Kineosporia succinea: one gene and its partner. The protein of the gene in region 1 interacts with the protein of each later gene in a pairwise test. Links are inferred from orthologs where the notes say so. Each region holds a gene or a part of one and is shown on either strand. Other genes may lie near its edges. The genes, in order: J2S57_RS08495 and ndk.

Evidence for each region.
Region 2: the proteins of J2S57_RS08495 (region 1) and ndk interact in binary tests that used the Escherichia coli proteins (3 or more experiments, as listed by UniProt). The link is inferred for Kineosporia succinea from one-to-one orthologs.

The regions. Positions count from the first base shown.
Region 1 is NZ_JAUSQZ010000001.1:1,918,564-1,930,215, forward strand. The notes cover bases 5,732-8,730. They hold J2S57_RS08495 (uracil-DNA glycosylase), read left to right. Parts: upstream 5,732-6,869; coding sequence 6,870-7,592; downstream 7,593-8,730. Other genes in these bases: J2S57_RS08490 (pyridoxal phosphate-dependent decarboxylase family protein), read right to left, coding at 5,732-6,875; J2S57_RS08500 (bifunctional FO biosynthesis protein CofGH), read right to left, coding at 7,662-8,730. Also shown: groL (chaperonin GroEL), read right to left, coding at 1-1,033; J2S57_RS08470 (bifunctional 3'-5' exonuclease/DNA polymerase), read left to right, coding at 1,323-3,506; J2S57_RS08475 (cold-shock protein), read right to left, coding at 3,828-4,034; J2S57_RS08480 (LytR C-terminal domain-containing protein), read right to left, coding at 4,380-5,039; J2S57_RS08485 (DUF3263 domain-containing protein), read right to left, coding at 5,183-5,461; more of J2S57_RS08490, read right to left, coding at 5,523-5,731; more of J2S57_RS08500, read right to left, coding at 8,731-10,226; J2S57_RS08505 (SDR family oxidoreductase), read left to right, coding at 10,452-11,324; J2S57_RS08510 (hypothetical protein), read right to left, coding at 11,445-11,652. UniProt on the Escherichia coli protein: Excises uracil residues from the DNA which can arise as a result of misincorporation of dUMP residues by DNA polymerase or due to deamination of cytosine.
Region 2 is NZ_JAUSQZ010000001.1:4,160,932-4,172,335, forward strand. The notes cover bases 5,072-7,822. They hold ndk (nucleoside-diphosphate kinase), read left to right. Parts: upstream 5,072-6,111; coding sequence 6,112-6,534; downstream 6,535-7,822. Other genes in these bases: J2S57_RS17965 (SDR family oxidoreductase), read left to right, coding at 5,072-5,628; J2S57_RS17970 (hypothetical protein), read right to left, coding at 5,696-5,932; J2S57_RS17980 (DUF6493 family protein), read left to right, coding at 6,579-7,822. In the rest of the region: J2S57_RS17945 (sugar phosphate isomerase/epimerase family protein), read left to right, coding at 1-361; J2S57_RS17950 (PQQ-dependent sugar dehydrogenase), read left to right, coding at 358-3,414; J2S57_RS17955 (sugar phosphate isomerase/epimerase family protein), read left to right, coding at 3,476-4,480; J2S57_RS17960 (DUF4233 domain-containing protein), read left to right, coding at 4,501-4,872; more of J2S57_RS17965, read left to right, coding at 4,966-5,071; more of J2S57_RS17980, read left to right, coding at 7,823-9,332; J2S57_RS17985 (SWIM zinc finger family protein), read left to right, coding at 9,417-10,793; J2S57_RS17990 (DUF6493 family protein), read left to right, coding at 10,790-11,404. UniProt on the Escherichia coli protein: Major role in the synthesis of nucleoside triphosphates other than ATP. The ATP gamma phosphate is transferred to the NDP beta phosphate via a ping-pong mechanism, using a phosphorylated active-site intermediate.

The DNA of each region.
Region 1 (11,652 bases):
TGACGCGGCCGGCGATCTGCTCGGCGTCACCGGAACCCTCGACGATCGTGGTCTCGTCCTTGGTGATGACGACCTTGCGGGCCTGGCCCAGGAGCTCCAGGCCGGCGGTCTCGAGCTTGAGGCCGACGGTCTCGGAGATGACCTGGCCACCGGTCAGGATCGCGATGTCCTGCAGCATGGCCTTGCGGCGGTCGCCGAAGCCGGGCGCCTTGACGGCGATCGACTTGAACGTGCCCTTGATCTTGTTGACGACCAGGGTCGACAGCGCCTCGCCGTCGACGTCCTCGGCGATGATCGCGAGCGGCTTGCCGCTCTGGATGACCTTCTCGAGCAGGGGCAGCAGGTCCTTGACCGTGCTGATCTTGCCCTCGACCAGGAGGATGTACGGGTCGTCGAGGACGGCCTCCATACGCTCCGGGTCGGTCACGAAGTAACCGGAGATGTAGCCCTTGTCGAAGCGCATACCTTCGGTGAGCTCGAGCTCGAGCCCGAAGGTGTTGCTCTCCTCGACGGTGATGACGCCTTCCTTGCCGACCTTGTCCATCGCCTCGGCGATGAGCTCGCCGATCGCGGGGTCAGCGGCGGAGATGGACGCGGTAGCAGCGATCTGCTCCTTCGTCTCGACCTCCTTGGCCTGCGCGAGGAGCTCGGCGCTGACGGCCGTCACAGCCGCCTCGATGCCCTTCTTCAGGGCCATCGGGTTGGCGCCGGCGGCGACGTTGCGCAGACCCTCGCGAACAAGAGCCTGGGCGAGCACGGTGGCGGTGGTGGTGCCGTCACCCGCGACGTCGTCCGTCTTCTTCGCGACCTCCTTGACCAGCTCGGCGCCGATCTTCTCGTAGGGGTCCTCGAGCTCGATCTCCTTGGCGATGCTCACACCGTCGTTGGTGATCGTGGGGGCGCCCCACTTCTTCTCCAGAACGACGTTGCGGCCCTTCGGCCCAAGGGTCACCTTGACGGCGTCGGCGAGCTGGTTCATGCCCCGCTCGAGGCCGCGACGGGCTTCCTCGTCGAACGCGATGATCTTGGCCATCGTGTGGTGTTCCCTCCACGTGGGTGGGTTGCTGGCCAGGGAGATGCCCGCGACGGACGGAACGACGCCCGACGGTCCTGTCCCGCCCGGCACCGGCCCTCATCCACCTGGCCGTACTCGCAAAGCTGTCACTCTCACTAGAAGAGTGCTAGTTCAATGATTAGCACTCGACCCTGGTGAGTGCAAACCTCGCGGGCGGTGCCGGAGGGCCGTTCGTGCAGTGTTCTCCTGAGCGCTGAACCGGGTCCGGACCCGCGCGCCGCCAAGACTGTCGGTGGTCGGTGGCAGCATGGGATTCGTGTCGGGCGGTGCGGTGAACGGCGGGCTGTCCGCTGCTGACGTGGTCGCGGCGGGGCGGGTTCTGGTGGTGCGGGCGGGCGCCGGCTTTCTGTTGCAGGCGGTCGACGCGTCGGGGCGCGCGGTGGGGGCGCCGGCGCGGGTGAGCGATCTGGCGTCCGAGGTCGCCCGGCTGGAGTCCGGGGGTGCGCCGGGCGCCGGCTCGACCAGTTTGGGCTCGACCGGTTCGCACGCTGCCGGTTCGGGGACGGCCAGTTCGCGGATGGCCAGCTCGGCTGCGGCCAGTTCGGGGGCGGCGGGGCCGCGCTGGGTCTGGTGGCGCACGGCCGAGGTGCATCCGCTGTTGCTCGAGGCCGGGGTTCGGGTGGCGCGGTGTCATGACCTGTCGGCCGTGGAGAACCTGCTGCACACCTACGAGGGCGAGCCGTTCGTGCCACCGCAGTCGGCGGGGCGGGAGGCCGCGGCAGCCGCCGCCGCGGCCTCGCGGCGGGGCACGCAGATCTCGTTGTTCGGTGAGGGGGAGGCGGGTGGTGGAACCAGGATGCGTGGCGGCACCTTCTCCGGCCGGGGCCGGGACGCCGCCGAGAGCTCCGGTAAGACAGCCGGGCCCGACAACGCGGGTGACCTGAACGGGATGAGCGGCTCGGACGAGGGCGACGGGCCGGACGAGGTCGGCGGCGGCTGGGTGCCGACAGACGCCGGCGTGTCGCTGGGAAGCGGCGGGGCGGTCAGCGGCACGGTCGGCGAGGCGACGACCAGCGGGGCGGTCGGCGGCGCGACGGGCAGCGGCACGATCAGCGGGGCGACGGTCGGCGAGGCGACGGGCAGCGGCACGATCGGCGAGGCGACGGTCAGCGGCGCGGTGGTCCAGCAGGCCGACACGCGCACGGAGCCTCCCCAGGACCTGCCCGGGTTGCTCGGGCTCTACGCCGCGCAGCTGGCCCACGTCGAGCGGGTCCGGTCGGCTCGCCCCGGGTTCCCGTTGCTGGTGGCCGCCGAGTCCGCCGCGCACCTGGCCGCCGTCGAGATGGGGCGGGCCGGGCTGCCCTGGAACACCCGCATCCACGACGACGTGCTCACCGATCTGCTCGGCCCGCGTCCGCAGCACCACGGTCGTCCGCGCAAGCTGCAGACGCTGGCCGAGGAGGTCTCGCGCGAGCTCGTGCCGAACAGCACCGGACCCGGCCTGGCCGTGAACCCGGACTCCCCGGTCGAGGTGCTCAAGGCCCTCAAGCGGCAGGGCGTGATGGCCAAGAGCACCCGGGCCGGGGAGCTCAAGGAGATCGACCACCCCGCGATCAAGCCGCTGCTGCGGTACAAGGAGCTCTCCCGGCTGCACGTCGCCCACGGCTGGTCGTGGCAGGACGAGTGGGTGCGCCAGGGCCGGTTCCACGCCGAGTACGTCCCCGGCGGCGTCGTCACCGGGCGCTGGGCCACCGACGGCGGCGGGGCGCTGCAGATCCCCAAGGTGATGCGGGCCTGCGTGGTGGCCGACCCGGGCTGGGTGCTCGTGGCGGCCGACGCGGGCCAACTCGAGCCCCGCATCCTGGCCGCCCTCTCCGGCGACCGCGGCATGATCGCCGCCACCGCCGACCCCGACCTCTACACCGCCCTCGCCCGGCAGGCTCTGGGCCGTCCCGACGCCCGCGACGAGGCCAAGATCGGCCTCCTGTCCGCCATGTACGGCGCCCGGGCCAACTCCCCCGCCATGGTCGCCCTGCGCCGCCGCTTCCCGCAGGCCCTCGACCTGCTCGAGCGGGCCGCCCGCACCGGCGAGAACGGTGGCGTGGTGCGCTCGGTACTCGGCCGCACCTGTCCCCCGCCGGAACCCACCTGGCAGGACGTCCCGATGGAACAGGCCCTGGCCCGCTCCCGGGCGCGCGGCCGCTTCACCCGCAACTTCGTCATCCAGGCCTCGGCCGCCGACTGGGCCAACGCCCTGGTGGCCGGACTGCGCCGCCGTCTTTCCGTTCTTCCGCAATCCGGGGGCCGCGCGGAACTCGTCTTCTTCCAGCATGACGAGGTCATCGTTCACGCCCCCGCCGCTCTCGCCGGAGAAGCCGTCACCGCGATCGTGGAGAGCGGTACGGAGGCCACTTCGCTGGTTCTCGGGGATCGCGGGGTTCGTATCCCGCTGGCGGCCGCACCGATCGCGTCCTATGCCGAGAAGAATTAGCCGCTCATCGCAATTAGCGCGCCGAGGGCTGGACGGTTCGTTCGCCGAACAATCACGGATCCGAATTGGTCAGACCGACGAGATCCGGCGAAGCCCTTGAAGAAACCCGGCCGACCGGCTAATGGCCTCGGTGAATTCGGCGGCGACCGCGCGACAACGATGCCGATGACGATGTGGGCGACGAAGAGGGCACGATTAGGTCGACTCGATAACCGAATTGTAAAACCTGCGCAAACACGCGAAGCCGCCCCCGGCTGGACCCGGGGGCGGCTTCGGTGACGAGTCAAGTCCTAAGCCCGCCGAGGGCCCACGACAGACGGATCAGGATGCGGGACGCACGGCCTCGGCCTGGGGGCCCTTCTGGCCCTGACCGACCTCGAACTCCACGCGCTGACCCTCGTCGAGCGAACGGTAGCCGTCCATCTGGATAGCCGACCAGTGCACGAAGACGTCCGCGCCACCACCGTCAACGGTGATGAAGCCATAACCCTTTTCGGCGTTGAACCACTTGACGGTTCCCTGAGCCATTCCAACTCCTGCTTGCTGTAACTGCGGCGCGGTTCGAGCACTGCACACGAACCGGGTCTCACGCTCGCCGAGCCCACCCCCGAGAGGGCTGGTCCGGGATGGTCCAACGTGCGGGCCTCTGGCGTGAAGCTGGAGAGGACATTGCTCATCGAACTGTTCGACCGCCACCTACAGTAGCGCCTGAATCGCACAGGCGGGAGATACCAACTCTTAGCGTCCATCGTGAACCGCACTTAGGCGCGACCGGCACTCGCGATGAATTGCCGGCGCCCTTTCTCGAGTCTCCCGACGAAAGCGCCCGGCACCCCCTGAGGGGTACCGGGCGCCGAAGGCCTGAGCATCGGGTTACTGGGTGTCGGACCCCAGGACGACGGTGATGAAGCCCGGGTTCACCGAGGCGTTCAGCGACAGCTCACCGAGGCCCAGCGACTTCTTCACGGCCTGCGCCGTCGCCTTCGAGGCGGCGTCGTTGTAGTAGATCTTCGAGACCGGCAGATCGCGGTTGGCGGAGTTGTCGGTGCGGGACACCGTCCAGCCCTCGCCCTCGAGCTGGTCCTGGTACTTGCCGGCCAGGCCGGCCACCCCGAGCGAGTTCAGCACGACCAGCTTCGTCGACTTGTCCACGTCGCTCGCGGTCTCGTCGGTGCCGCTACCGGTGCCGTCACCGTCTTCGGCCCCCGTGGTCTCCTCGGCGTCGCTACCGGTCCCGGTGTCGTCGCCGGCGGCCCCGCCCGCGTCGGCCGAGGCCGAGGCGGAGGCCGCCGGAGTGGCCTTCGTGTCCTCGTCCTCGCTGAGCGACTGCCCGGCGGCGGAGTTCTTGGTGTCGCCGCGGTTGCCCGCGACCGTGTACACGGCGCCGATCACCAGCACCACGACGGCGAAGCCGGCGATCACCGGCAGGATCGCGGCAACCGCCTTCGGCCGCGCACGGTGTGCACCGCGGCGGCTCGCCTCCACCGGTGCGGCGGAGCGGTCGTCGTAGCCCGGAGGCCTCGTGGCGGTCATCGCATGACTCCCAGAACGATGGAACGGGTACCGCCCGGTTCAGGGGCACCCGACGGCCTGAGACTACCGACCCAGCCCCTCCCGACCAGGTATCTCAGAACGCCATATCACTGTGGTGTGCCCCATCGGATGACTCTGGTCACTCAGCCGTGAGTGTCCAGTGACCGAGCGGAACCACTCCGGCGTCGCGTCTGACGCATCCGGCGCAGGCGTTTCACCAGCATAGGGTCGGTGGCAAGAGCCTCGGGTCGGTCGATCAGCGTATTCAGCACCTGGTAGTACCGGGTGGCCGGCAGGTCGAAGAGCTCACGGATGGCCTGTTCCTTGGCCCCGGGGAAGCGGAACCAGCGGCGCTCGAAGGCCAGGATCCCGGCCTCCTGCTCGCTGAGCCCACCCGTGGGCGCATCCGGTTCGGGTTCCATCCCATCTCCTCCTGACAGCCGTGCCGGATCCACTCTAGATCCGCGTCCGCACGGGTGTCATTCACACCAGGCTGTCCAGGATCAGGTCGATATCCGCCTCGCTGGTCTCCGGGTTGACCACGGCCAGCCGCGTCACCGTCTCCCCGGCGTGCACGGTCGAGACCACGAAACCGACGTCGTCGGCCAGCAACCGCTCCGACCAGGCGCGATAGTCGTCCGGCGTCCAGCCCCGGCGGCGGAAACAGACCACCGACAGCTCCGGCTCGTGCAGCAGGTCGAGCACGTCACTGGCGCGGACCCGGTCGGCGGCGTGCCGGGCCACGGTCAGCGTGCGCTCGACGGCGTCGGTGTAGGCCTGCGTGCCGTGGGTCGCCAGGGAGAACCAGAACGGCAGCCCGCGAGCCCGGCGGGTCAGGCCGACCGCGTAGTCGCTGGGGTTCCACTCGTCGTCCTGGCTCAGCACCTCCAGGTAGCCGGCCCGCTGCGTGTGCGCGGCCCGGGCCTGCGCCGGATCGCGGTAGACCAGCGCGCAGCAGTCGAAGGGCGCGAACAGCCACTTGTGCGGATCGACCACGAACGAGTCGGCGCGCTCGATCCCGGCGAACCGGTGACGCACGCTCGGTGCCGCCAGTCCGGCCAGCCCGTAGGCCCCGTCGACGTGGAACCAGAGACCGAGCTCCTCGCAGACCGCGCCGACCGACTCCAGGTCGTCGACGATGCCGAGGTTGGTGGTGCCGGCCGTGGCCACCACCGCGAACACCCCGTCGTGCCCGGAGTCGGCCAGCGCCGCGCGCAACAACGAGCCGGTCAGCCGTCCGTCCGGACCGACCGGCACCCCGACGAAGTCGACGTCCATCACGTCGCAGGCGCTGACGATGGACGAGTGGGCATTCGTCGTGCCCGCGATCGCCCAGCGGCCGGGCAGGCGGCCGGCCCGGGACAGGCGGGCCCGGTGGCGCGCGGCGACCAGCGCCGAGAGGTTGCCGAAGGTGCCGCCCGGCACGAAGACCCCGCCGGCCTGGGGCGGGAGCCCGGCCAGGCCGGCCAGCCAGGCCAGCGCCTGGTTCTCGGCGTAGACCGCGCCCGAGCCCTCCATCCAGGTGCCCGCGTACAGGCTGGACGCGCTCACCACGAGGTCGAAGAGGGTGGACGCCTTGGTCGGGGCGCACGGGATGAAGGAGAGGTAGCGCGGATGGTCGGTGGAGATGCAGGCCTGGGCGAGCACGTCGCCGAACAACCGCATGGCCTTCTCACCGCCCATGCCCTCAGGGGTGACGGTCTCGCCGACCAGGGCGCGCAGTTCGGCCGCGGTGCGAGGGGAATCCAGGGGGACGTGCTGGTAACTCATCCGGTCCCGTGAGTAGCTCATCACGGCCTCGGCGAGGACCTCTGTCCCGGCGTCGTAGCGATGCACGGATGTGCAGTCTATGTCCAGCTGACGCTAGATTCGGCGATCGTGACACGCCGACCACTCGCGGAACAGATCGACCCGGGCTGGGCCGCCGCCCTCGCCCCGGTCGAGGAGAAGATCGCCGAGATGGGCGACTTCCTTCGTCAGGAGATCGCCGAGGGCAGGACCTACCTGCCTGCCGGCCCCAACGTGCTGCGTGCGTTCAAGCAGCCGCTGAACGAGGTGCGCGTACTGATCGTGGGCCAGGACCCGTACCCCACACCGGGTCACGCGGTCGGGCTCTCGTTCTCGGTGGCGCCCGACGTGCGTCCGCTGCCGCGCAGCCTGAACAACATCTTCAAGGAACTGCACGACGACCTGGGCATCGAGCCCTCGAAGTCGGGCGACCTGACCCCGTGGGCCGAGCGCGGCGTGCTGATGCTCAACCGGGTGCTGACCGTCGCGCCCGGGGCCGCCGGTTCGCACCGCGGCAAGGGCTGGGAAGAGATCACCGCCCAGGCCATCCACGCGCTCGTCGAGCGGGACGAGCCGCTGGTGGCGATCCTCTGGGGTCGCGACGCACGCTCCCTCGCCCCCGCGCTGGAAGACATCCCGCGGATCGAGAGCGCCCACCCCAGCCCGCTCTCGGCCAACAACGGCTTCTTCGGCTCCAAGCCGTTCAGCCGGGCCAACGCCGAGCTCGAGGATCTCGGCGCCGAGCCGATCAACTGGGCTCTGTAAGGCTTTTCAGACACCAACGGTGGACGCGCCGGTCACCTCGACCGGCGCGTCCACCGTGGGCGTCCCGGTTCAGTTCGCCTGCAGGTGCACCTCTTCGTAGAGGGTGTTGCGCTGCCGGGCGGGCCGGTCGAGGTGCTCGGAGATGTCTTCCAGCTCGGCCACGGTCTTCAGCGAACCGTACTGCGAACCGGCCATTCTCGAGATGGTCTCCTCCATCAGCGTGCCGCCCACGTCGTTGGCACCGGCCTGCAGCATGGCCCGGGTGCCGTCCACGCCGAGCTTGACCCACGACGTCTGGATGTTGTCGATGCGGCCGTGCAGAAGGATTCTCGCGAGCGCGTGCACCACCAGGTTGTCGCGCATCGTGGGGCCCGGGCGGGCGACACCGGCCAGGTAGATCGGCGCGTTCTGGTGCACGAACGGCAGCGCCACGAACTCGGTGAACCGGGCGTTGCCGTACTCGATGCTGCGGTCCTGCAGCTCGGCGAGCAGACGTAGGTGCCGGGCCCAGTGCGCGGGGTTGTCCACGTGGCCGTACATCATGGTGGACGACGTATGCAGACCCACCTGGTGGGCAGTGGTGACGACCTCGATCCACTCCGCGGTGGGCAGCTTGCCCTTGGTCAGGATCCAGCGCACGTCGTCGTCGAGGATCTCGGCGGCGGTGCCGGGCATCGAGTCGACCCCGGCCTCCTTGGCCTGCTGCAGCCACTCTCGGATCGGCAGGCCGGTGCGGGTCGAGCCGTTGATGACCTCCATCGGGCTGAAGGCGTGCATGTGCATCTGCGGCACGGCCTCTTTCACGGCCCGGGCGATGTCGAAGTAGGCGCCCGCGGGCAGGTGCGGGTCGATGCCACCCTGCATGCAGACCTCGGTCGCACCCACGGCCCAGGCCTCGCGCACCCGGTTCTTCACCTCCTCGAGCGAGAGGGTGAACGCGTCGTCGTCGTTGCGGCGCTGGGCGAAAGCGCAGAAGCGGCAACCGGTGTAGCAGACGTTGGTGAAGTTGATGTTCCGGTTGACGATGTAGGTGACGTCGTCGCCGACCGCCTCGCGGCGCAGGTCGTCGGCGATCCGGGCGAGCTGCTTGAGCGCGTCGCCCTCGGCGTAGGCGAGCAGCACCGACTGCTCCTCGGTGAGGGCCTGCGGGTCACTCTCGGCCGTGCTGAGCGCCTTGACCATGTCACCGTCGGCCCGCTCGGGAGCGCCGGTCTGCAGGGCCTTCTCACGCAGGGCGGACCAGTCGCCGTACACGTCATCGAAGTCGCTGCGCCGGTCACTGGTGCGGCCGGTGGTGTCGATCGTGACGTTCAGGTCGATACGGCCACTACTGCCCCACTCGGGATCCGGCTCCTGCCAGGGCATCCCCTTGGGCATTCTCGTCGGATCGGCCAGGCCCTCCCGATCCCCACCCTCGAGCATGAGGGCCTTCACGTGCCCGTAAACCCGCGGATCGAGCCAGGGTTCACCGACGGCCGCGTACTCCGGGTGCACCGTGAGCCGCTCGACCAGCTCGAAACCGGCGTCGGCGCTGTACTTCTCCAGGTCGTCGAGGTGTGGCCAGGGGCGCTCGGGGTTGACGTGGTCGGGCGTGAGCGGCGAGACACCGCCCCAGTCGTCCGCCCCGGCCCTCAGCAGCAGACCGAGCTGCCCGGGCTCGGACAGGTTGGGCGGCACCTGGATCCGCATCCGCGGGCCCATCACGATGCGCGCGACCGCGACGGCGGCCAGGTACTCGTCGTCACCGGCGTCGGCGACCGAGCGCATCGCGGTCTTCGGCTTGGCCCGGAAATTCTGGATGATCACTTCCTGGATGTGGCCGTACTCGCGGGCCAGGCGGCGCAGCGCGAACAGCGACTCGGCGCGGTCGGTGAACGACTCCCCGATACCGATCAGCAGGCCGGTGGTGAACGGGATGTTGTGGCGCCCGGCGTCTTCGATCACCCGCAGCCGCACGTCCGGGTCCTTGTCGGGGCTGCCGTAGTGGGCCTGGCCGGGGGTCTCGTAGAGGTGGCGGCTCGTGGTCTCGAGCATCATCCCGACGCTCGGCGAGACCGGCTTCACCCGGCCCAGGTCCTGCCACGACATCACGCCCGGGTTCAGGTGCGGCAGCATGCCGGTGGTCTCGAGCACCTGCACCGCGAGCGAGCGGATGTAGCCCAGGGTGGAGGAGTACCCGGCCTCCTCCAGCCACTCCCGGGCCTCCGGCCAGCGGTCCTCCGGGCGGTCGCCGAGGGTGAAGAGCACCTCCTTGCAGCCGAGCGAGGCACCCTGACGGGCGACGCGGAGCACGTCGTCCGGGGTCATGTAGAGCGACTTGCCCTCACGCTCGAGCTGCTTCGGGGTCTTGACGAAGGTGCAGTAGTGGCAGCGGTCGTTGCACAGGTGGGTGACCGGCACGAACACCTTGCGGGAGTAGGTGACGACGCCCGACCGCCCCGCGCTGGCCAGCCCCGCGTCGCGCACCGCACCGGCCGCGCGCAGGAGCCGTTCGAGGTGCTCACCGCGGGCCTGCAGCAGTACCTCGGCCTCCACCGGGTCCAGGGTCACGCCGTCCTCGGCCCGCCGCAGGGCCCGGCGCAACGCGGTGTCGGTCGGTGCCGGGCCGGTGGCCGGGGTCGGCGTCTGGGTCACGTAAGACTCCTCTGCGGTGGTGGTGCTGGCGGGGGTCCTCCTGCCCTGGTGCGAACCTACGCCGACACCCAGTGCATTCCTGACCGGCTCGCTCCGTGAATCACGCCTGGCCGCGAACGACGTCGCCCATGTCACACAGTGCCGCAGACGTATCAGCCGGAGGCGGCCGAGCATCTTCGTCAACGGGATTCCCGTCCGCCCCCGACATCGAGGAGACTCAGCGCGATGCGCACCCCGGAGCCGATCGGCGGCAAGGTCGTGGTCATCACCGGCGCGGCTCGAGGTATCGGCGCGGCGCTGGCGGAACGGCTCGCCGACCGGGGGGCCCGCGTGGCCCTGGTCGGGCTGGAGCCGGAGCAGCTCGCGGCGGTCGCGGCCCGTTGCGGGCGCGGCGCGGCCTGGTTCGAGTGCGACGTGACCTCGCCCGAGGCGCTGGCCGAGACCGTGGCCGGCGTCGAGAAGCGGTTCGGCGGGGTGGACGTGCTGGTCGCCAACGCCGGGATCGCGATGGGCAGCCCGCTGCGGCTGTCCGACCCGGACGCCTACGACCGGGTGATCGAGGTCAACCTGATGGGGAGCATCCGCACGGTGCGGGCGTTCCTGCCGCTGCTGATCCGCAGCCGGGGCTACTACCTGCAGATCGCCTCGCTGGCCGCACTGTCACCGACCCCGATGATCACCGCCTACGGCGCCAGCAAGGCGGGGGTGGAGGCCTTCGCCCTGGGCCTGCGCACCGAGCTGGCCGGGCACGGGGTGGGGGCCGGGGTGGCCTACCTGTCGTTCACGGACACCGACATGGGACGCGTCGCCGGACGCAGCGGGCGGCTGCGGCTGCACGACCTCGACTCGGCGATCGGCCGGCTGGTCTCGGGCATCGAGCGGCGGTCGACCTACGTGTACGGGCAGCGCTTCATCCGGCTGCTGAGGCCGGTGCGCGGGGTGATGCCGGGTGTGGTGCACCTGCTCGGACGGGGGCCGGCGGCCCGGTTCGAGACGTCGCTCGCCCAGGCCGGACCCCAGGCGTCGTCACCCATCGGGCCGGGTGGGCGCGCGGACACCAAGGCCCGCACGGCGCCCGACCCGGAGCCGAGCGCCTGATCCCCTCGTGCGGTAGGTGACCGGGGTACGGCGAAAGGCAGCGTCGCCCCGGGCCCGGTGCCCCCACGCAGCGGCGGGCGAGTCAGCCGGGTCAGGTGCGTCGGACCGGCACCGGGTGTCTCAGTGCTGCGACGGCGGCCCGTACTTCGGGGCCTCGCCGGGCGGGGTGCCGTAGGCCGGGGCGTCGGACGAGGCCTGCCCGGTCGAGCTCTGCCCGGTCGAGCGCTGCGGTGATGCGGCCCCGCCCTGCGGCTGGTCGCCCTTGGGCTTGTCACCCGCGGCGTCTTTCAGGCGCTTGGTCAGGCCCTGGGCCTGGGCCTGCACCTTG
Region 2 (11,404 bases), 2.2 Mb from region 1 along the record:
CCTGGAGATGGACGTGTTCTGGGCGCACGTGGCCCAGTACAAGTTCAAGGAGTACACCGCGCCGGACGGCTCGACCCGCACGGACGTCTTCGACCCGGCCGCCACGGTGCTCAGCGCCAACGCCCGGTTCCCGCTCTTCCACGCCAAGGACGGTGAGCCCGACCTGGACGTGGCCAACGGCTACGACATCGTGCCGTTCGGCACCGGCAAGATCGACTACGAGAGGTTCTTCGACCGGGTGGGGCGCACCGACACCCGTAACCCGATGGTCGAGCAGGACACGGCCCCCGGTGGCACCGCCGCGCCGGCCCAGTCGCTGCAGCACGCCCGGCTGGGCCTGCAGCACCTGGCGTCGCTGTGAAGGGCGCGCTGAAGCTCTTCCTGGCGGTACTGCTGGCGTTCGGGGCACTGCTCTTCGTGCCGCCGGCGGCGAGTGCGCACCCGGGCCACGAGGGTGACGAAGACCCGCTGAACTGGGCCAACTACGAGAAGATCACGCTCACCAAGGACACCGGTGAGCCGATCGACCTGGCCGTGCTGCCCGACAGCCGGGTGCTGCACACCGCGCGCGACGGCGTGGTACGGCTGACCGACCCGGCCACCGGCGTCACCACGCAGGCCGGCAAGTTCGACGTCTACAACAACTCCGAGGACGGCCTGCAGACGGTCACCCTCGACCCGGACTTCGCGGAGAACGGCTGGGTCTACTTCTACTACGCGCCGAAGACCATGACGGCGCCCTACCCCACGACCACCCCGACCGGCAGCGCGCCGAACACCCTCCCGGCAGGCGCGGACGAGTCGTACTGGAACCAGTGGAAGGGCTACAACCAGCTCTCCCGGGTGAAGTTCTCCTCGGCCTCGGGAAAGATCGACCTGGCCACCGAGCAGGTCATCATCAAGGTGGAGCAACAGCGCGGCCAGTGCTGCCACGTGGCCGGTGACGTCGACTTCGACGGTGACGGCAACCTCTACCTGGCCACCGGCGACAACACCCCGGCGGGCACGCCGGGCGCCGACGGCTTCGCCCCGAACAACGACCGCGCGGGCTACAACCCGGGTTTCGACTCGCGGCGGGGTGCGGGCAACACCAACGACCTGCGCGGCAAGATCCTGCGCATCACGGTCGCGGCCGACGGCTCGTACACGATCCCGGACGGCAACCTGTACCCGGAGGGTACCGAGAAGACCCGCCCGGAGATCTTCGTGCAGGGGGTGCGCAACCCGTTCCGTATCGACGTGGACGCGGAGACCAACAGCGTCTCGTGGGGTGACTACGGACCGGACGCCGGTGTCGCGAACGCCCAGCGCGGCCCGATGGGCTACGTCGAGTGGAACACGGTGAGCATCGACGAGCCGGAGAACTCGGGCTGGCCGTACTGCACCGGGAACAACTTCAACTACAACGAGTGGAACTACGAGACCGCCACTGCCGGTGCGTTCTTCGACTGCGGGGCCGGGGCTGCGAACAACTCGCGCTGGAACACCGGTCTGGCCACGCTGCCGCCGGCGACGCCCGCCGACCTCTACTACGGGGACGACGCGGACGACCAGCCGTGGCCGGAGCTGACCGACTTCGACGCGCAGGGCGGCCAGGGCCCGATGGGTGGCCCGGTCTACCACTACGACGCCGACAACGACTCCACCACCAAGTTCCCCGAGTACTGGGACAGCAAGGCGTTCTTCGCCGAGTTCTCCCAGGACTACCTGGCGGCGTTCACGGTCGACTGGCCGGCCGGCCCGGTCTCGAAGATCGAGCAGTTCCTGCCGAACGCCGACCTCACCACGAACGGGCAGCCGATCACCGACAGCCCGATCGACATCGAGTTCGGGCCGGACGGGGCGCTCTACGTGCTCGACTACGGTGACGGCTTCTTCCGGCAGAACCCGGACGCCGGGCTGTACCGGATCGACTGGGCGCCGGGCAACAAGTCCCCGCAGGCTCACATCGACGCCGATCCGGCCAGCAGCAGCTCGGCTCCGCTGACGGTCGAGTTCTCCGGCGCCGGGTCGGTCGACCCGGAGGGCGAGGACCTCACCTATGAATGGGACTTCGACGCCGACGGGACGTTCGACGCGACCGGCGTCACCGCGTCCCACACCTATACCGAACTCGGGAAGTACACGCCGCGGCTGCGGGTCACCGACCCGGAGGGCAAGTACGGCCTGACCTCCACGGCCATCAGCGTCGGCAACGTGGCGCCGACGGTCACGGTGACCACCCCGTCGAACGGCGCGTTCTTCACCTGGGGCGAGGGCGTTCCGTTCACGGTCACCACCGACGATCCGGAGGACGGGGCGGCGACGGTGTGCTCGCGGGTCGCCTGGACCTTCGGGCTGGGGCACGACCGGCACGCGCACCCGCTGAGCCAGGGCACGGGCTGCTCGTTCACCATCCCGACGCCGGCCGACGCCCAGGAGCACGGGGTCACCGAGAACATCTTCGGGGTGGTGGTGATCCGTTACACCGACGCCGGTGCGAACGGGGTGCCGGCCGCCACCGGTGAGGTCTCGATGATCCTCAACCCCCGTGTGCAGCAGGCGGAGTGGGCCGACGAGCAGCAGGGCGTCGAGATCGTCGACGACGCCGCGGCCGGTGGCCTGCGCAAGGTGACGTCGTTCGACGAGGGCGACCACCTGGGCTGGGACCCGGTCAACCTGGGCACGGTGAACTCGGTCGTCGTCGCCTCGTCCGGATCCGGCACGCTCGCGTTCCGCTGGGGCACGCCGGACGCCACCCCGTTCGCCACGCTGAGGGTGAACAGTGAGGGCATCGCCGAGAAGGCCGTCGGTCTGGGGTCCGCGAAACCGTCGGGCACCGGCAAGCTCTACGTCACCTCCTCGGGGGGCGTGGTGCTGGACCAGCTGACCTTCTCCACCGAGGAGGGCCCGGTGGACTCCACCCCGCCCGAGGTGACCGTGACCGGTGTGGAGGCCGGCGCGTCCGTCGGTGACTCGAAAACCGTGACCCTGGGCTGGGAGGCGACCGACGACAGCGGGATCGAGAGCGTGAAGGGCACGCTCGACGGCAAGGAGATCATGTCGGGTGCCAAGATCGCCCTTTCGACGCTGGACCTCGGCAAGCACACGCTGACGGTCACGGCGACGGACAAGGCCGGTCAGACCACCACGAAGAGCGTCGAGTTCACCGTGGTGACCTCGTTCGCCGACGTGAAGGCCCTGATCACGCAGTACGCCAAGGACAAGAAGGTGACCAGGGGCGGGGCCGTGCTGCTGCAGTCCGAGCTCGAGGCCGCCCGTCAGCTGGCGGTGGCGAAGAAGACCGTGAAGGCGGTGACGGCGCTGAGGGTGCTCGACGCGTCGCTGACCAGGCTCACGGTGCCGGACGCGGACGCCCGCAAGGTGCTGAGGCGGGACACGGCCGATCTGATCAAGCAGGTGCAGAAGAAGTAGTTCCGGCTGTCGCCCGGGCCTTCGTGGTGAAGGCCCGGGCGACTCGTTCGTGGGAGACGAGATGGCGCGACCGATCACTCTTTTCACCGGTCAGTGGGCCGATCTGCCGTTCGAGGAGGTCTGCCGGCTGGCCTCCGGGTGGGGTTACGACGGCCTCGAGATCGCCTGCTGGGGAGATCATCTCGACGTGGTGCGGGCGGCGGAGGACGACGCCTATCTGCGCGGGCGTGTCGATGTGCTGGACAAGCACGGCCTGAAGGTCTGGGCGATCTCGAACCACCTCACCGGCCAGGCGGTGTGTGACGACCCGATCGACACCCGGCACCGCGACATCCTCGGCGACCGGGTGTGGGGTGACGGTTCCCCCGAAGGGGTGCGGACCCGTGCGGCTCGCGAGATCGAGTACACCGCCCGGGCCGCCGCCCGGCTCGGGGTGAACACGGTGGTCGGTTTCACCGGGTCGGCCATCTGGAAGTACGTGGCGATGTTCCCGCCGGTCTCGCAGGCGCTGGTGGACGACGGGTACCAGGACTTCGCGGACCGGTGGAACCCGATCCTCGACGTGTTCGACGCCGAAGGGGTGCGTTTCGCCCACGAGGTGCACCCGTCCGAGATCGCCTACGACTACTGGACGGCGCAGCGCGCGCTGGAGGCGATCGGGCACCGTGAGGCGTTCGGCCTGAACTGGGACCCGAGCCACTTCGTCTGGCAGGACCTCGACCCGGTCGGTTTCCTCTGGGACTTCAGGGACCGGATCTACCACGTGGACTGCAAGGACGCGAAGCGCCAGGTCGGCAACGGGCGCAACGGCCGGCTCGGCTCGCACCTGGCCTGGGCCGACCCGCGGCGCGGGTGGGACTTCGTCTCCACCGGTCACGGCGACGTGCCGTGGGAGGCGTGCTTCCGCATGCTCAACGCGATCGGTTACGACGGGCCGATCTCGGTGGAGTGGGAGGACGCGGGGATGGACCGGCTGGTCGGCGCCCCGCAGGCGCTGGAGTTCGTGCGGTCGCAGCTGTTCGACCCGCCGGCGGCGGCCTTCGACGCCGCGTTCTCGAGCCGCTAGCTCTTTGACACACTGGGTGGGTGCGTAACCCGATGCGGATGATGGCCGCGACCACCCTCATCAGCGAGGCGCTGGTGCTGTTCTTCGCCGGCCTGGTGGCCATGCAGCTCTCGTCACTGTCCACCGGGCAGGCCCTGGGCATCACCTGGAGCCTGGCCGTGGTCTGCTTCCTGGCCGCCGGGATGCTGCGGGGCCGTGCGGGTTACGTGTTCGGCTCGGTGCTGCAGCTGTCGCTCTTCGCGATCGCCTTCTGGGTGCCCGCGATGATCTTCGTGGGCGTGCTGTTCGGCGCCCTGTGGATCGCGTCACTCGTGATCGGTTCGCGCATCGAGCGGGAGATGGCCGAGCGAGCGGCGTCGTCCGAGGTGGAACGGCCCGCGGGATCCCTGTAGCAGTGGGCCGCCCGCCGACGGGCCGCATCCGCCCGGAGATTCATCACCTCCCAGCCCGGGACAGGCCACGGAACCTGGGTTAGCGTCTCGATCATGCGCATCGTCATCGCCGGAGGGCACGGAAAGATCGCTCTGATCCTGGGCCGGATGCTCCACGACCGCGGGGACGACGTGGTCGGCATCATCCGGAACCCCGACCAGGCCGACGACCTGCGCGCGGTGGGGGTCACTCCCGCCGTGCTCGACCTGGAGCAGGCGGACGTCGAGGCGGTCGCGCGGCTGCTCTCGGGCGCCGACGCCACGGTGTTCGCGGCCGGGGCCGGTCCGGGCAGCGGTGTGCCGCGCAAGGACTCGGTCGACCGGGGCTCGGCGGTGCTGCTGGCGGAGGCGGCCGAGAAGGCCGGAGTGCCTCGGTTCGTGCAGGTTTCGAGCCTCGGCGCCGACTCGGTGGCCGGTGGGGCGCGGCCCGACGGGGTCGACGACGTGTTCTACGCCTACCTGCAGGCCAAGCTCGCGGCGGAAGACGACCTGCGCTCGCGGGATCTCGGCTGGACCGTCCTGCGTCCGGGCGCGCTCATCGACGGCCCGGGCACCGGGCAGGTCCGGCTGGCACCGAGCGTTCCGCGCGGTTCGGTTCCGCGCGCCGACGTCGCGGCCACGATCGTGGCCCTGCTCGACGCTCCCGCGACCGCGCGCAAGGTGCTCGAGCTGGTCTCGGGCAACGCCGAGATCGCGGCGGCTGTCCGTAAGGCCTGAGTGCTCCTCGCCGCTTCTCGTGCTCCTCGCCGCTTCTCGTGCTCTTCGGTGCTTGAGGACGCGGCGGTCAGGCCGCCGGGGTCGGGTCCAGTTCCGGGGCGGTGGGGTCTTCCTGCTGCACCCGGGGGTCGATCGAGCGGCGGGGCGCCGGGATCGACCTGGGCATCGGGACGACGGGGACCGGCGCGTCCTGCTCCGGAGCGGGCTGCCGGCGCAGCAGGCCGAGCAGGGCGGGGCGGTTCGTGTTCTCGACGGCGGCGGACAGCACCGACGTCAGCACGGTGGTCAGCGGGGGCCGGTCCATCGATCCTCCATCGTTCTTCACTCTGTGCGACGGACGCGTCACAGGATGATTCCATCGTTTGGTGTCAGCAATGTCTTGAGGCCTTCAGGGTGATGTTCGTACATCCGGCGCACCGGACACTGATCCGTGTTCAGTAGGCTCTCTTCCGCCTGATGTACACATCACTGAGAGGGACACCCATGGCCACCGAGCGGACGCTCGTTCTTGTGAAGCCGGACGGCGTGCGCCACCGCCAGATCGGTGAGGTCCTGCGCCGCATCGAGGCGAAGGGCTACGACATCGTCGCCCTGCAGCAGTTGGTGCCCACGGCGGAGCTGCTCGAGAAGCACTACGAGGAGCACGTGGGCAAGCCGTTCTACGGCAGCCTGGTCGAGTTCATGATGTCCGGCCCGGTGGTCGCCGCCGTCGCCGAGGGGGAGCAGGTCATCGCCGCCTTCCGCTCGCTGGCCGGTGCGACCGACCCGATCAAGGCCGCGCCCGGCTCGATCCGCGGCGACCTGGCCCGCGACTGGGGCACCAAGGTGCAGCAGAACGTGGTGCACGGCTCGGACTCCCCGGAGTCGGCGGAGCGCGAGATCGGCCTCTGGTTCCCCGCGCTCTGAGCCAGTTCCGCGCTCGTCCTGAGCGCGTTCCGAAGTGAACCCTCGTGCCCACCGGCCGCGTGTCGGTGGGCATGAACCTTCGAGAGCTCCTGCTCGCCGGTGACCTCGATCCGCTGGAGCGGTTCCTGGCCGGGGTCGGCGACGGCGAGCGCCGGGAGCGGTTCGAGGAGCTGAAGACCTTCGCCCGGTCCCAGGAGGCGGAGGCGTCCTGGGACTCCTCCGCCTCGGCCTGGACCGAGCCGCTGCCCGGCGTCGCCGTCGCCACGGTCGTCCTGGCCCCCTCGGCCGCGGCGGCGGCCACGATCCTGAACCGGGCGGCTCTGCGCGAGCGCTGGAGCCGGCTCCCCGTGGACCGGATGGTCCGCGCCGCCGGTGCCCACGGCGTCCTTAAGCTCGACGATCTCGCCCTTCGGCTCGCCGCGCGTCTGCCGCGCAACCCGGAGGACCTCAGCTGGCGGCCGGTCGCCGACCTGATCGTGCGATCAGGGGCCGCGGTGCCCGGCACCGACGAGTTCGTGACCGGCTGGGCCCGCTGGGTGCGGGAGCCCTCGACGGTGTTCGGATGGCCCGAGGACGACGCCGAGCGGGTGGCCCTGATGGCCGCCCGGCTGACCGACGGACCGTTCCTGCCGGTGCTGCTTCCCCGGATCTTCGAGGTGAACCGGGTCGGGACCACCCTCGGCGCACCCCGGGCACTGATCGCGCGGAGCCTGGCCACGCTGCCGCTGGACCGCGCCGATCTGATCGACGGGTGCCTGGTACGGCTGCGGCAGCCGGACCGGCCGGCGTCGCTGAGGTTCTTCTGCGAGCTGCACGACGAACTGCGGCCCACGGCCGAGGAGACGGAACCGCACGCCCTGGCCTACGCGGATCTGGCCGCGGGCGCGCCCTCCCCGGTCGCGGGGTTCGCGCTGCGTCACCTGCGCACCCTGCACGAGGCGGGCCGGCTGGAGCCGAAGGTGGTGCTCGAGGTGGCGCCGGTGCTGCTGGAGCGGTCGGAGAAGGCGGTCGCGCGGGCGGCGGTGAAACTGGTCGCGGCGCTGCCGGACCGCGAGCCGGGTTCTGATCCGGAGCTGCTCGAGGCCCTGGTGGCCGGTTTCCGGTCACCGGTGCCGGACGTGCAGGAGAAGGTCGTGGAGCTGGTGCGGGCCCGGCTGGGCGGGGCGCCGGCGTCCTCGGTGGCCCTGGTGGTCTCCGCGGCGCAGGCTCTGCCGGGCGACCTCCGGGCCCGACTGGGGGTCTCTCCAGATCCTTCTTCTTCGGGCGCCTCCGCCTCGGGGACCAAGGGTTTCGTGGAACCGGAGGTCTCTGTGTCGGGGGTGACAGGTTTCGCGGTACCGGAGGCCTCTGCGTCAGGGGTGACAGGTTTCGCGGTCCCGGAGGCCTCTGCGTCGGGGGCAACGGGTTTCGCGGTACCGGTCGACGAGCCCTGGCCCGAGGCCCTGGGGTCGGCCGCCGAGCTGGCCGCGGAACTGGCGGCCGGAACGCTGCCCGGTTTCGGTACCCCGGAGGCGACCGGGGCGTCCGCACCGCCGGTGGACTGGATCGCCCGGGAACGGGTGATGGCCGCGGTGGCCGCCCTCGACCCGGACGCGGTGCGCGCGGTGCTGGCGACCCAGTGGACCGGCGACCCGCGCACTCCGGGGGGCTGGGTGCCCCCGTGGGACACCAAGCCGTACTCGTTCCTGTGGGACAACGGCTGGCCCGACAACCCGCTCCTGCTGGGCTTCGTCGGCCAGGACGCCCGGGCACGGCTGGAGTCGACGCGAGCCGATCTGCTGGCCGGTCGGCTGACCGATGCCCTGGGGTTCGTGCCCCTGCTGCGGATGGCCGAGATCGGGCTGAGCGAGATCGGGCCGCACCAGCTGCTGTCCACGCCCACCGACGTGTCCGGGCGGGTGCGGGCCGACGTGCTGCTCGACCGGCTGGACGCCCTGGAGGCCCGGGGCGCACAGCCGCTGCCGCTCGACCTGGAGCAGGCGCTGCTGCGGCTGCCCCGGGAGGTCGACCCCGCCCTGGTCACGCGGGCCGCCGCCCTGACCTCGCCGGCCGGGCTCCGGGTGTCACAGTGGCTGACGTCTCCCCGGGAGACGGTGATGACCGTGATCGGCTACGGGGAGCCGGTTCCCGGGACCTACGGGGTGCCGGGGCGACTCAGCGGGCGGCGCGGGGTGGCGGTCCGGGCGTCCTGCCCACCGGGATCCCTGGCCCAGGTGCTCTTCGACCGGGAGGGGCGGTGGCGGCCCGGTTTCGGGCACGTGTTCACGGAGGCCTTCCCCGAGCATCCGGAGGTGATCGCGGTCCACGCGCTCTCCGACCGGGGGGCGATCCGGCGGAACCTGGACCTGGTGGCCCGGTTCGGGCCGGCCCTGGGGCCGGCGACGTCCCTGATCCTGGCGCCTCTGCTGGCGGCCGAACCGGGCGAGAGCCAGCTGGAGGCCCTGGACCTCACCGTCACCCTGGCGGCGGCGGGGGTCCTGCGCGGGGCCGAGATGGGCGACCAGATCGGTGCTCTCGTCGCCGACGGGGCGCGTTCCGGCCGCACGGTGTTCCCGCAGCTGATCACGCTGGCCCAGGTCGCGCCGGGGGAGGCCGTCTGGCCGCTGATCGCCGCGGTGCTGCCCTACGTGCTCGACGGGAAACCGGCCGGGCTGCCCGACCTGCTGGCGGTGGCGACGGATCTGGCGGGGCGGTTCGGGGACGGGACGCCGGTTCCCGGGCTCGCCGAGTTCGCCGCCCGGCCGGGGGCGGGACGGGTGCTCACGCAGGCCCGGAGATTGCTGTCGGTGCTGGTCTAGGGCGGTTTGCCAAGATTGTCGGTGGTCGCTGTTAGCTTCGCCGTGTTGGTCTTTCGCGGGTTTATCGGGGACGTGATCTGAATCGTGCAGGCATTGGCGACCTACTCCTACCGGGCTCCTTCCGAGCTCACCGGTTCCTCCGGGCTGCGGTTGCAGACCAGTGGCGGCCCGGCGGCGAATCCCCGGTTCTTCAGCGGAGACGTGGCCGCTCCGGGGGCGGCCGCGGCCGGGCTGCTGGTCGTCTCGGCGGTGGCGGCGGCCGACTTCCGGCGCGCACCGATGCGCATGCTGCTCGATCCGGTGGTCACCGCCGAGGAGAACAAGCTGCGGTTCGAGGCGTTCTCCGGCTGCACCGGCGTGCACGTGCGGCTCGACCTGCTGCCCGAGGCGCTCGACGGTGACGGGTTCCTGCGGCACGGCACCACCAACATCGACATCAACGCGCCGCTGCGCAAGGCCCTGACCCGGGTGCGTGACGGGCGGCTGCATCTCGACGTCGGGCCGGACGACGTCACGGTCACCACCGGCACCGAGCGGGTGGTCGAGCGCAAGGTGCCGCTGCCCGGCTCCTGGTTGCGCGGTTTCACCGAGACCCAGGTGATCAGCTCGGGTTTCGACGTGCGGGCCGAGGTCGACCGGGCCTCCGCCTCGGCGTTCCTGGCCCGGCTGCCGCACGGCGCCACGCGCGACACGCTGTGGGTGGTGCCGGCCGGGCGCGGGCTGCGGCTCACGGCCCGCCCGGTCGCGGGGGCGGTCGGGCTGGGCGGGGCGCACCGGCTGCAGCTGCTCACGCCGTTCCTGCGGCACGCGAAAACCCTTCGGCTGTACGGGGCGGCACCCGGCTCCGGGCAGTCGCAGGCCACCGGCAGCTGGGAGCTGTCGGGGCCCGGGATGCGGCTCACCCTCACCCTCTCGCCCCAGGCCACCCGGGGTTTCGCGGGTGAGGGCGCCGGGCTGGTGCACCTGGCCGGAGCGCAGGCCGAGGCCGACTCCGACCTGGTGAGCACGCTGCTGGCCTGGGACACGGCGATCGACGTGGCCGATCTCGCCGCCTCCACCGGGCTTCCGGCCGAGCGGGTGCGCGCGGCGCTCACCGTGCTGGCCACGGCCGGGCGGGTGGGCTACGACGTGGCCGAGGCCGCCTACTTCCACCGCTCGCTGCCGCAGGGGCCCGGCGTCGAGCAGCTCAACCCACGGCTGCGGAGGGCCCGCAAACTGCTGGCCGACGGGATGGTCCGGGTGACCGCCGCGGGCACCGAGGTCGTGGGCTCCGAAGGGCGCACGCATCTGGTGCGCACCGTGGGGTCCGCGTCGGTCTGCACCTGCACCTGGTTCCAGGAGCACGCTGGTGACCGGGGGCCGTGCGCCCACGTGCTGGCCGCTTCGCTGGTCCCGGCGCCACCGGGATCCGCGCCGCAGATCCCGGTGGCCGAGGTCTCGGTGCCGGAGGTCACGGCATGAGCGCCGACTGGAACGTGCTGCGTGAGCACCTGAACCGGTTCCGGCCCGACGAGACCGAGGCGTTCGTCGTCGCGGTGCCCGAGGCCGAGCGCCCGGCGCTGGCCAAACTGCTCGGGGCCTGGGTGCGTTCGGAGATGGGCGAGCCCCGGTGGACCGAAGACCCGAGGCGTTCGGCGCTGCCCTCGGTGGCCGTGGCGGCGGTGGCTCTGCTGCCGTCGTCGTCGGCTGCGGCCACGCTGCTGGGCCGGGCCTCCCTGAAGATGCACTGGGACTTCCTGCCCGCCCACCGGATGGCCGCCGTCGCCGCCGCCCGCGGTGTCGACTGGCTGCCCGACCTGGCCTCACGGCTGGCGCTGAAGCTGCCGCGCGACCCGGACGAGACCGGCTGGCCGGGCGTCGCCGAACTGATCGTGGTCACCGGGGCGCCGGTGCCCGAGCACGACACGTTCGTCAACGGCTGGGCCGCGTGGCTGCGCCGGCCGACCTGGGGGCGGGTCTGGCCCGAGGCGGTGCCGGAGCGCGTCACCACGATGTGCGGGCGCCTGCTCGAGGGGCCGTTCCTGCCCGTGCTGCTGCCGCGGGTGTTCGAGATCAACGGCACCGGGCTGCTT